One region of the Bacillus sp. ISL-39 genome, then DNA from elsewhere that is predicted to be linked to it. Evidence: a T-box and tRNA genes for the amino acid it is inferred to sense, from the RefSeq annotation. Region 1 holds a T-box; the other regions hold tRNA genes.
What was found. The T-box of region 1 lies ahead of argS (arginine--tRNA ligase). A T-box ahead of a tRNA ligase gene usually reads a tRNA of that ligase, here a tRNA-Arg.
Positions count from the first base shown of each region.

Region 2: it encodes a tRNA-Arg, which carries the amino acid that the T-box ahead of argS (arginine--tRNA ligase) is inferred to sense. The anticodon was not compared.
Region 3: it encodes a tRNA-Arg, which carries the amino acid that the T-box ahead of argS (arginine--tRNA ligase) is inferred to sense. The anticodon was not compared.

Region 1 is NZ_JAGGQM010000007.1:98,455-101,720, forward strand. Features, by position in the region: gene J7E37_RS08375 (hypothetical protein) at 1-11, shown strand, start outside; gene J7E37_RS22470 (OsmC family protein) at 24-281, shown strand; gene J7E37_RS22055 (GNAT family N-acetyltransferase) at 807-1,283, shown strand; T-box leader at 1,323-1,536, shown strand; partial or broken gene argS (arginine--tRNA ligase) at 1,577-3,266, shown strand, end outside.
Region 2 is NZ_JAGGQM010000010.1:81,764-85,029, forward strand. Features, by position in the region: gene J7E37_RS10005 (amino acid permease) at 1-192, shown strand, start outside; gene J7E37_RS10010 (YndM family protein) at 225-677, shown strand; gene J7E37_RS10015 (phosphatase PAP2 family protein) at 801-1,445, opposite strand; tRNA gene J7E37_RS10020 (tRNA-Arg) at 1,800-1,873, opposite strand; gene J7E37_RS10025 (YitT family protein) at 2,216-3,028, opposite strand; gene J7E37_RS10030 (DUF1292 domain-containing protein) at 3,184-3,266, shown strand, end outside.
Region 3 is NZ_JAGGQM010000001.1:5,387-8,652, reverse strand. Features, by position in the region: gene ilvB (acetolactate synthase large subunit) at 1-329, opposite strand, end outside; T-box leader at 414-667, opposite strand; gene ilvE (branched-chain-amino-acid transaminase) at 691-1,593, opposite strand; tRNA gene J7E37_RS00050 (tRNA-Arg) at 1,967-2,043, opposite strand; gene J7E37_RS00045 (metallophosphoesterase) at 2,165-2,689, opposite strand; gene J7E37_RS00040 (XTP/dITP diphosphatase) at 2,682-3,266, opposite strand, start outside.

The DNA.
Region 1 (3,266 bases):
CAGGCGGCTGACTGGTAGGAACCCTGTCTGGCGCGCTGGAGGCGCGTAAAATACCTACTTCACCTGATAAGGTCAAGGCAAACGTCCAAGGAACAATTGAAGCACCGGAAGGAGTCCTAAAAATCACGAAAATCAGCTGTCACTATGAATTGAAGGTCCCTGCCGGAAAAAAAGAAGCTGCCGAAAGAGCATTGAATGTTTTTGAACGAGGATGTCCAGTCGCACAAACATTAAAGGGCTGTATCCAGTTCACACATACTTGGCAAATAGAAGAATATTAGTATAATGAGTCCTTATCTAATTAGATGAGGGCTCATTTTCACTTTATAAACAGGGTGATTTTAAGATCATTTTAATGATAGGCTGTTTTTGTAAAGATTGTTGTTAAAATCCTAAAGCCGATTTTAACTTAATGTAAAGCCGTTTTGCAGGTCGGTATTAAGTTTGCATGCTCTTTTCTAACAATAGATTCAACTTTGCGGACTAAAACAGGTCATTCAATCCTATTTTGTAGTCAATCGAAACAATGTTTGAGAAAAGAGCCTAATGATAAAAAGGATTTTCGGTTAAATGCACGAATTCTTAGTCATAACTTTTAAAAAAGGCTGTTTTCGTAAAGATTGTTGTTAAAATCCTAAAGCCGATTTTAACGTATTAAAAGGCCATTTTGCAGGTCGGTATTAAGTTGGCATGCTCTTTTCTTACAAAGGAGTCAATTTTGCGAAGAAAAATGGGTCATTTAATTTTATTTTGTAGTCAAAAGCAACAAAGTTTGAGAAAAGAGCCTTAAAAAAAGGGGAGTCCATGTGATTGATTTAGTGCGTGTTAAAGAAGAGGATGAAGCAACTCTTCAAAATTTAGTTCAATTTTATATTTACGAATTTACCGTCTTTCAGGATATCAAGCTTGAAGTGAATGGCAGCTTTGCTCCATTTGATTTACAACCATATTGGACTGAAGCTGATTTACATGCCTTTTTTATCATGCATGATGGGGAACTGGCGGGTTTTGCAATGGTCGAAAGTGGAGTTCCCAATGTCATCCTTGAATTTTTTATCATGAGGAAATTCTACCGGAAAGGATTTGGGACGGATGCGGCCGTCAAGCTGTTTGACTTATTCCCTGGGAACTGGAGTATTACCCAGGTTCAGAAAAATGAGCCGGCCAGAAACTTCTGGCGCAAAGTGATTGGCGATTATAACGGCGGCAACTATATTGAAAAGTACGATGAACACAAACGTTCGATTCAAGAATTTGATTCGCTTTTGACAGTGAAAAATTGATTGCAAAATGTCTTCTTGATTGTTTATAATGGTAAAAATATCAAATCGATGAAAAAGAGAGTAATTATTCTATATTTGCTATAGCGAGCCAGGGACGGTGGAAGCCTGGTGCATATGAATGATGAAGCGCACTTTTGAGATGCTTGCCTCAAATCGAGTAGGGCCGGCCGGGATTTACCCGTTATCAATGAAAGCAGGTTCCTTATGCTGGAACAATTTGAGTGGTACCGCGGGATTTACTCTCGTCTCTTATATAGAGGCGGGAGTTTTTGTATTTATAAGGGGGTTTTTTAATGGAATATGTAAAACTTTACTCAGAATTGCTTGCCGCTGTGTTGGAGGAAGTTCATACTTCTTATGAGATAGAGCGGTTAATTGAGAAACCAAAATTTTTGCAGCAGGGAGACTTAGCTTTTCCATGTTTCCAATTGGCGAAAACGACGAGAAAGCCACCACCTGAAATTGCCAAAGATTTATGTTCCCGCTTGCAAAGCGGGGTCAAAGGACCATTCGATCGTTTTGAAGCAGTTGGCGGCTATATAAATGCGTTCTTAAATAAGGGGCAAGTTGCCAAAGAACTATTAAATGAAATACGGCAAAAGAAGAATCATTATGGTGATCTCGACATTGGTGAAAGTCAGACTGTAACAATTGACCTTTCCTCGCCAAATATCGCTAAACCATTTTCCATGGGTCATCTGCGGTCAACCGTTATTGGAAATTCGCTTTCGCTTATTTATGAAAAATGTGGATACAGAACAGTCAAAATCAACCATTTAGGGGACTGGGGTACTCAGTTCGGCAAACTCATCACGGCATATAAGCTGTGGGGCACAGAGGAAGAAGTAAAGAAGAACCCGATACAGGAGCTGCTTGAGCTTTATATAAGATTTCATGAGACCGCAGAAAGTCAGCCGGAGCTTGAACAAGAAGGCCGCGACTGGTTCAGACGCCTGGAGAATGGGGATGCTGATGCTCTTGAGCTTTGGAAATGGTTCAAGGATGAATCACTGAAGGAGTTTAAGAAGATATACGATCTTATGGGGATTGAGTTTAATTCATATGCAGGGGAAGCCTTCTATAATGATAAGATGGAACCAATCGTGGAAATACTGCAAGAAAAGGGACTGCTTGATGAATCCGATGGGGCACAAGTAGTCAAATTGGATGACATAGAACTTCCACCTTGTCTTATAAAAAAATCTGATGGCGCCACCTTGTATGCTACAAGAGATTTAGCCGCGGCCATGTACAGATTCAAAGAGTATTCTTTTGTTAAATCATTATATGTGGTTGGCAATGAGCAAAGCCTTCACTTTAAACAGATAAAAGCAGTGCTTGCAAAAATGGATTTCCAGTGGGCGGACGGTATTACTCATGTTCCATTTGGCATGATGTTAAAGGACGGGAAAAAAATGTCCACAAGAAAAGGCAAGGTCGTTTTGCTTGAAGATGTTCTCACTGATTCAATTCAGCTGGCAGAAAAAAATATTGAGGAAAAAAAACCTCTTTGGACAATAAAATAGATATTGCCAAAATGATTGGTACCGGTGCCGTTGTATTTCATGACCTTAAGAATTTTCGGATGAATGATATTGAGTTTTCCCTGGAAGAGATGCTAAAAGTCGAGGGCGAAACAGGACCTTATGTTCAATATACAAATACCCGGGCACAATCATTGTTGAAAAAGGGGGCACTTGAAGATACGAATGGGGACGAAGAGCTGGCTGCTGTTGCTGAATGGCCAGTGATCACTGAGCTGCAAATGTTCCCGGATACAATCAAGAGAGCGCTTGAAAGAAATGATCCCTCCCTAATTGCTAAATATGTTCTTAATCTGTCCCAGGCGTTTAATAAATACTATGGAGAAGTGCGGATCCTTGGAGATGATCCGGAAAAGAATGCGCGGCTCCATTTGGTCCATGCTGTCAGCATTGTCCTCGAGGAAGGCCTTAGAATATTGGGGATCAAAGCTCCGAAAGA
Region 2 (3,266 bases), on a different contig from region 1:
GAATTAAAAGCATGGGGGAAAATCATTTCTTTTATTGGGATAACTCTTATCCTGGCAGCTGTGAGCGGGACGATCATGGAAAAGAGCATTCGAATGGGTTTTTTCATTAGTGTAGTCGTTGTCTTGCTTATAGGGATGATTTCTCTTTTTTTACAGAAAAAAGTATGGAATAAAGCAAGTGGAGCAACATAACGGATACAGTAAAAGTTTATGGAGGGATTTTAATGAAACATCTTAGAGCACTGGCAATAAAGTTCCTTGCCAGCCTGGTACTCCTATATGTCATTCTTGGCCTGATGTACGATATGTCTTTTACCAATGTTTTTTTGATATCCTTGGTGCTTGGGTTAGCGTCTTATGTAATTGGAGACTTGTTCCTCTTGCCAAAAACGAACAATACAATCGCAACATTAGCAGATTTTGGACTTGCCTTTATGATCATCTGGATTTTGGGAGAAAGTTTGACATACGGAGAGAGTTTACTGCTGGCATCTCTAATATCAGCCGCTGGAATCGCTTTGTTTGAGTACTTCTTTCATAAGTATATGGCTGGGAATGTTTTCGAAGATGGCGGGAGGGAACATCGAAATACAAACTATCAGTACCAAACAGAAGCTTCTGAAGAACTATACCCTGTTAAACCGGATGTAAGAAGCGAAGAGGATACCGATAAATAACGAAAAAAGAGCTGCAGACGCAGCTCTTTTTTAAAGGCTCTTTTCTCAACCTTTGATGCTATTGACTACAAAATAGGGATTGAATGACCTATGTTTCTTCACTTTCGTTATAAAGATACTTGTTCAGTCTTTTACATAAACTGTATCGGCTTTTTTGGCAACTTTAACTTCAAATAATTCAAAGACAATCCCATAAATAAATGAAGTTAAAAACATGGATGCGAACATATCTAGTATATAATGCTGTTTAACAAACAGTGTAGAAATAATAATCAACGAACCCATTACTGGAACGAAGATTGAATGGATGATATGTTTATTTCGGATGTTGATATTGCCAAGAATTATGGCAAATGTAGTTAATACATGAATGCTGGGGAAAGCATTGTATGGTTGATCATGACTGTATATCATGCCGACAAGCTCTATAAGGATTCCGTCACCAACCAGGTTTGGACGAGGAACAGTAGTCTGGAAGAAGAAGTAAATGACGAAACAAACTAACTCTCCAATAACAATTAAAGTCAATGTCTTTAAATAGATCCGTGTATCCTTATACCAAAAATAAATCAGATAACCTAATATGAAGGCGTACCAAATGATATACGGTATAATGAAAATTGAAAGGAAAGGTATCTTATCGTCAAGATCAGTTGAAAGGATTACAGCTTCCCGAGGGTTGTTATTCAAGATCTTATAAATCAAGCCCAGTACTGGCATAACCAGCAAAAACAATAAATATGGCAAATCTTTTATTTTGTTTTTCATGTTACTACCCCTTTTGCTTAATTGCTTATGGAATATAAATACCACAAACAAACTTATTTAATCCAAAAACAAAATATTGGTATATTAATAGAATAAGATTGAGCTTCAAATATAATAGACGTATTAAAAATGTAATTAGTTCCATTGAACTAACTTTTTTTGGCCATTTTCACCAAAATTTAAAGTAGTAAATTCTATTAAAAGGGGGCTATGAGTAGTGTCATTAAATAATCCTTCGAAGAGGTATATTTCGGCTTCATTTCGCATTTCTCAGGAAGAAGAAAGATGCAAAGAGGGGGAATGAAACATCTTGCGAAAAATAAAAAAACCTTGATTCAAAATCAAGGTTTTAAGCGTCCCAGAAGAGATTCGAACTCCCGACCTACAGTTTAGGAAACTGTTGCTCTATCCTGCTGAGCTACTGGGACATGATTAGAATTAAGATGAAGTATTAGAAAGTGAATCGATTAGTGTTATATCCCGTCCTCATCTCAGAAAGTAAACCAAGAGGCATCTCGATGAGTACGCTGAAGCAATTTCAAAGATGCGAATTCGTCGATGCTGAGCTACTGGGACATGATTAGAATTAAGATGAAGTATTAGAAAGTGAATCGAATTAAAGTTATAAATTGAGAAAGTAAATACATGATCATTCACTAATTACAGCGACTCAATTATTATACGATGAATCTGTGAAAAATTCAAGAGAAATTTCCCTATAAAAATTCGGAAAGCACCAAGAAGCTGTATTTCCAGCTTCTTGAATGTCATTAATGCTGCTTTTTATGAAATAGCCCCATCACTTCCAGGGTTTCAGTGATATTGACAAATGCTTCTGGATCTATTTCTTCTATTAGTGTTTTAACTTCTGTAAGTTCATAACGGGATATGACTGTAATGATGACGTTGCTCCTCTCATTCGAAAAACCTCCAACAGAGTCCATCACCGTTACACCACGATAAACATTTCCAAGTAGATGCTGCTTTACTTCCTCCCCTTTTCTAGTGATGATCATCAAAGTTAGCTTAACGTGATGTGTATGTACCTTATCGATCACTTTGCCAAGGACAAAAATGGAAACAAGCGTATTCAAAGCTGCATCCCAGCTAAACAAAAAACCTGATAATAAGATAACGACTGAATTCATCGCGAACAATAGTGTTCCCATAGGGAAGTCTTTGCGTCTTGCCAGAAGCATCCCGATAATATCGAAGCCGCCCGAAGATCCTGATGAACGGAAGATTATCCCTATCCCCAAACCAACGATCGCACCGCCAAAAATCGAGGATAATATCGGATCCTCTGCAAGCTTAAACACCGGTATAACATAAAGAGCGATAGAAATTGTGATGACGGAAAGAATCGTATAAAAGATGAAATTCCGTCCCAGTTTTAAATATCCTAAAACTAGCAGGGGGAAGTTTAAAAGGAAATTGTAAACGCCAGTATTGATAGATGTGAGCATTGATAAAATGATGGATAGACCGCTAATCCCGCTGCTCATGATTCCGTGGGGGATCAGGAAAAGGTTGAATGCAAATGAAACAATGATTGAGCCAAAGATAATTCCTGCTGACTTCAAAAACGCCGCCTCCAAAAAACAGTGTGTTAAAAAATATTATATAGATGAAAATAAAGAAGTGAATTTAAAAGTTTATTTAAAATTCATTAAGTATTTCGATTTGCGATGCCCTTCTTTGGAAGAATCATATTTCCGGCAAGGAAGGGGAAGATATAATGACGATATTTGGAGGTGAAGCAGTTATGGAGAATGATTCAATCAGGGACCTGGTGACTGTAACAGATGATAGGGGCAGGGA
Region 3 (3,266 bases), on a different contig from region 1:
GTGAAGACGACCAGCGGCAATGAGTCCATCATCGCATCAGCAATGCCGGTGATAATATTGGTCGCTCCGGGGCCAGAAGTCGCGATCACTACTCCAGGTTTCCCGCTGATTCTCGCGTATCCTTCTGCCGCGTGGATCCCTCCCTGTTCATGCCTTGGCAGAACATGAAGAATGTTAGAATCATAGAGTTTGTCGTAAATCGGAAGGACAGCCCCTCCCGGGTAGCCGAAAATGACTTCGACGTTTTCCTTTTCCAGGGCCTTAAGCAGCAAATCAGCACCGCTTACTTTACTCGTTTTAGCCTTTGTTTCCTTCAAGGCAGCTTCCATTTATCGAACCTCCCATTGTGTATTCAGTGTTTTTTTCAAAATAAAAAAGCCCACTCCATCTCCATATGCCTAAGGTTGCCCAGGCAAAGGGATGGAATAGGCTTTATCTCCTTGTTCCACGGTACCACCCTTATTCACGCATGATGCGTGCACTCGTGACAGCTTCAGCTGCCGGTTTTGATAACAAGTGCAGGACACTCGACCAGTTTTACTAGGTTTCCTTTCAAACTGGCGCTCCAGGGTGAGTTCACTTATCGCGGCATCGCCGGTTCCCAGCAACTCCGGCTCTCTGTGCATGCTCATCGCAATAAATTACTTGTCCCTGTCTTCGCTTTATCTATATTTAATTATACTTTTCATATCAACTGACTTGATGGGCTTTTTCTGGATAGACCTGGATCCCATCCGCAACTACTCTTGCCCGGAACTCATCCAGGATGTTTTGTGTATGCTCTCCTGGCACTCCATCGCCAATGACTCTTCCATCTACTTTTACGACTGCGATTACTTCTGCTGCAGTCCCTGTAAGGAATACTTCGTCAGCTGTGTATACATCATGGCGGGTAAATGGTTCCTCCTTGACCTCATACCCCAGTTTTTTGGCGATTTCAATAACGGCATTCCTGGTGATTCCTTCTAGTGCTCCTACATACCCTGGCGGTGTTAGGAAAGTGCTGCCTCTCACGATAAAAATATTATCCGCGGATCCTTCGGCAACATAGCCCTGGTCATTCAGCATAAGTGCTTCACTTACATTTGCCAGATGCGCTTCAATTTTTACAAGGACATTATTCAAATAATTCAGTGATTTCACTTTAGGACTTAACACATCAGGACGATTTCTCCTTGTCGCGACTGTGACAATCTCCAGTCCCCGTTCATACAATTCCTTTGGAAAAATAGCCAGGGGCTCAACAATGATGACGACATTCGCTTTCGGGCACTTATAGGGGTCCAACCCAAGGTCCCCGACACCTCTGGAAACGACAATGCGGATATAAGCATCTCTCAATTGATTCCGTTCGACCGTTTCAACCACCAGGCCGGTGAACTCCTCCTTAGAGTGTGGCATGTTCAGCATAATGGACTTCGCTGACCGATAAAGCCGGTCCATATGTTCTTCCATCCTGAAAATATTGCCGCTGTATACCCGTATCCCTTCAAAAATACCATCTCCGTATAGAAATCCATGATCATATACCGAAATCTTAGCATTTTCCTTGGTGACAAATTCACCGTTTAAGTAGATCCACTGATCGGGCACAATAAACACTCCTTTAACAAATAGACGCTTTAAATTATTAAATTTACAGGTTAAAAAAATACAATTTTACATTATTCTAAAATTAATTTAAAACTATGACTCGCTTTGGTTGCAATCAACTTGTTTTTTTATTTGAGGATTATCTTACGCCCAATTTCCACACTCGTCAACACCCTTATTCTAAATTATTTGATAATTTAGATTAATTAGTTTATTTGTATACGCTTACATTGTTGATATATTCACATTTAAATAAAATTAATTTTTTTTTTACTGACCCCTTATAGACTTCAGTTTTGGAGAGCTAGTAAGAACTATAGGACATAAAAAAAAACTCACCTTCAATAAGGTGAGTTAAGGTATGTAGTTTAAATGGCGTCCCAGGAGAGATTCGAACTCCCGACCGTACGCTTAGAAGGCGTATGCTCTATCCAACTGAGCTACTGGGACTTGGTTGTTTTTTAAAGACAAGATTTATTATATTAGCCAAATGACTAAATGTCAATAAAAAATCAAAACTTTTTTCTGAGGGAAACCTGCTGATTCCCCTCAGAAAATCATTATAGTAGTTTTAACTTGTTTTGTGAAGTGAAAACTCCTGTCTTAATTCAGACATCTCACCATTTCCATAGTCATAGATCCGCAATACCGCTTTTCCATTTTCCAGTTCGAGAATGGCATAGCTCTTTTCTGACCTGCCGCGTGGAAGCCTGATGCTTCCCGGATTGATGAACAGTACATCATCTACCATTTCTGCTCCCAGCAAATGCGAATGACCGAAGCATACGACTTCAGCCTCTAGTTCTTTTGCCTTATAGTACAAGTTTGCGAGTGTAGACTTCACCGAGTATAGGTGCCCATGTGTCACAAAAATTTTCACGCCATTTATCACATGGATTTCATCATCAGGAAAATGGCCATAGAAATCGCAATTCCCCTTCACCGATTTGAAATTCTTAATAGCAGCATCATCTTCATCTAGCTCTGAGTCACCGCAGTGGATCATCAAGTCCACATCATTGCCATGCAGCTTCTCAATTCCCTCCAGTACCTCTGTTGACCCGTGGCTGTCACTGACAATCAGCACCCTACTCATGGCGTTCCTCTCGCTTTTTAAGAAGATCATCCAGCTTTCTGATCGTATTGGCCCTGTGGCTGATCTTGTTTTTTTCCTCTGATGCCAATTCAGCCATAGATTTTCCCTTTGTTTCTGCGAAGAAAATGGGATCATAGCCAAAACCGTTGGTACCGCGTCGTTCATTAAGGATTTTGCCTTCACATGTACCGAATACAGTCACTGTTTCCTTGCCTGGCTCTGCCATTGCGAGTGCACAGCAGAATCTTGCGGTGCGCTCACTTTCTGGCACATCCTGAAGTTCATCGAGAACTTTGTCGATGTTGTTTTCATCATTTTTCTCGGGACCTGCGTAACGTGCCGAATACACACCCGGCCGTCCTTCCAATGCGTCAATCTCAAGCCCAGAATCATCTGCAATTACTTTGACTCCAAGAATATTAGCGATTGCCTCAGCTTTTAGGATCGCATTCTCTTCAAAAGTTGTACCTGTTTCCTCTACATCATCAAGCTCTGGGTAATCGAGCAAAGTTTTTACCGCCAGCCCTTTTGGCAAAAAAAGTTTCTCGAATTCTTTAGCTTTTCCTTTATTTTTTGT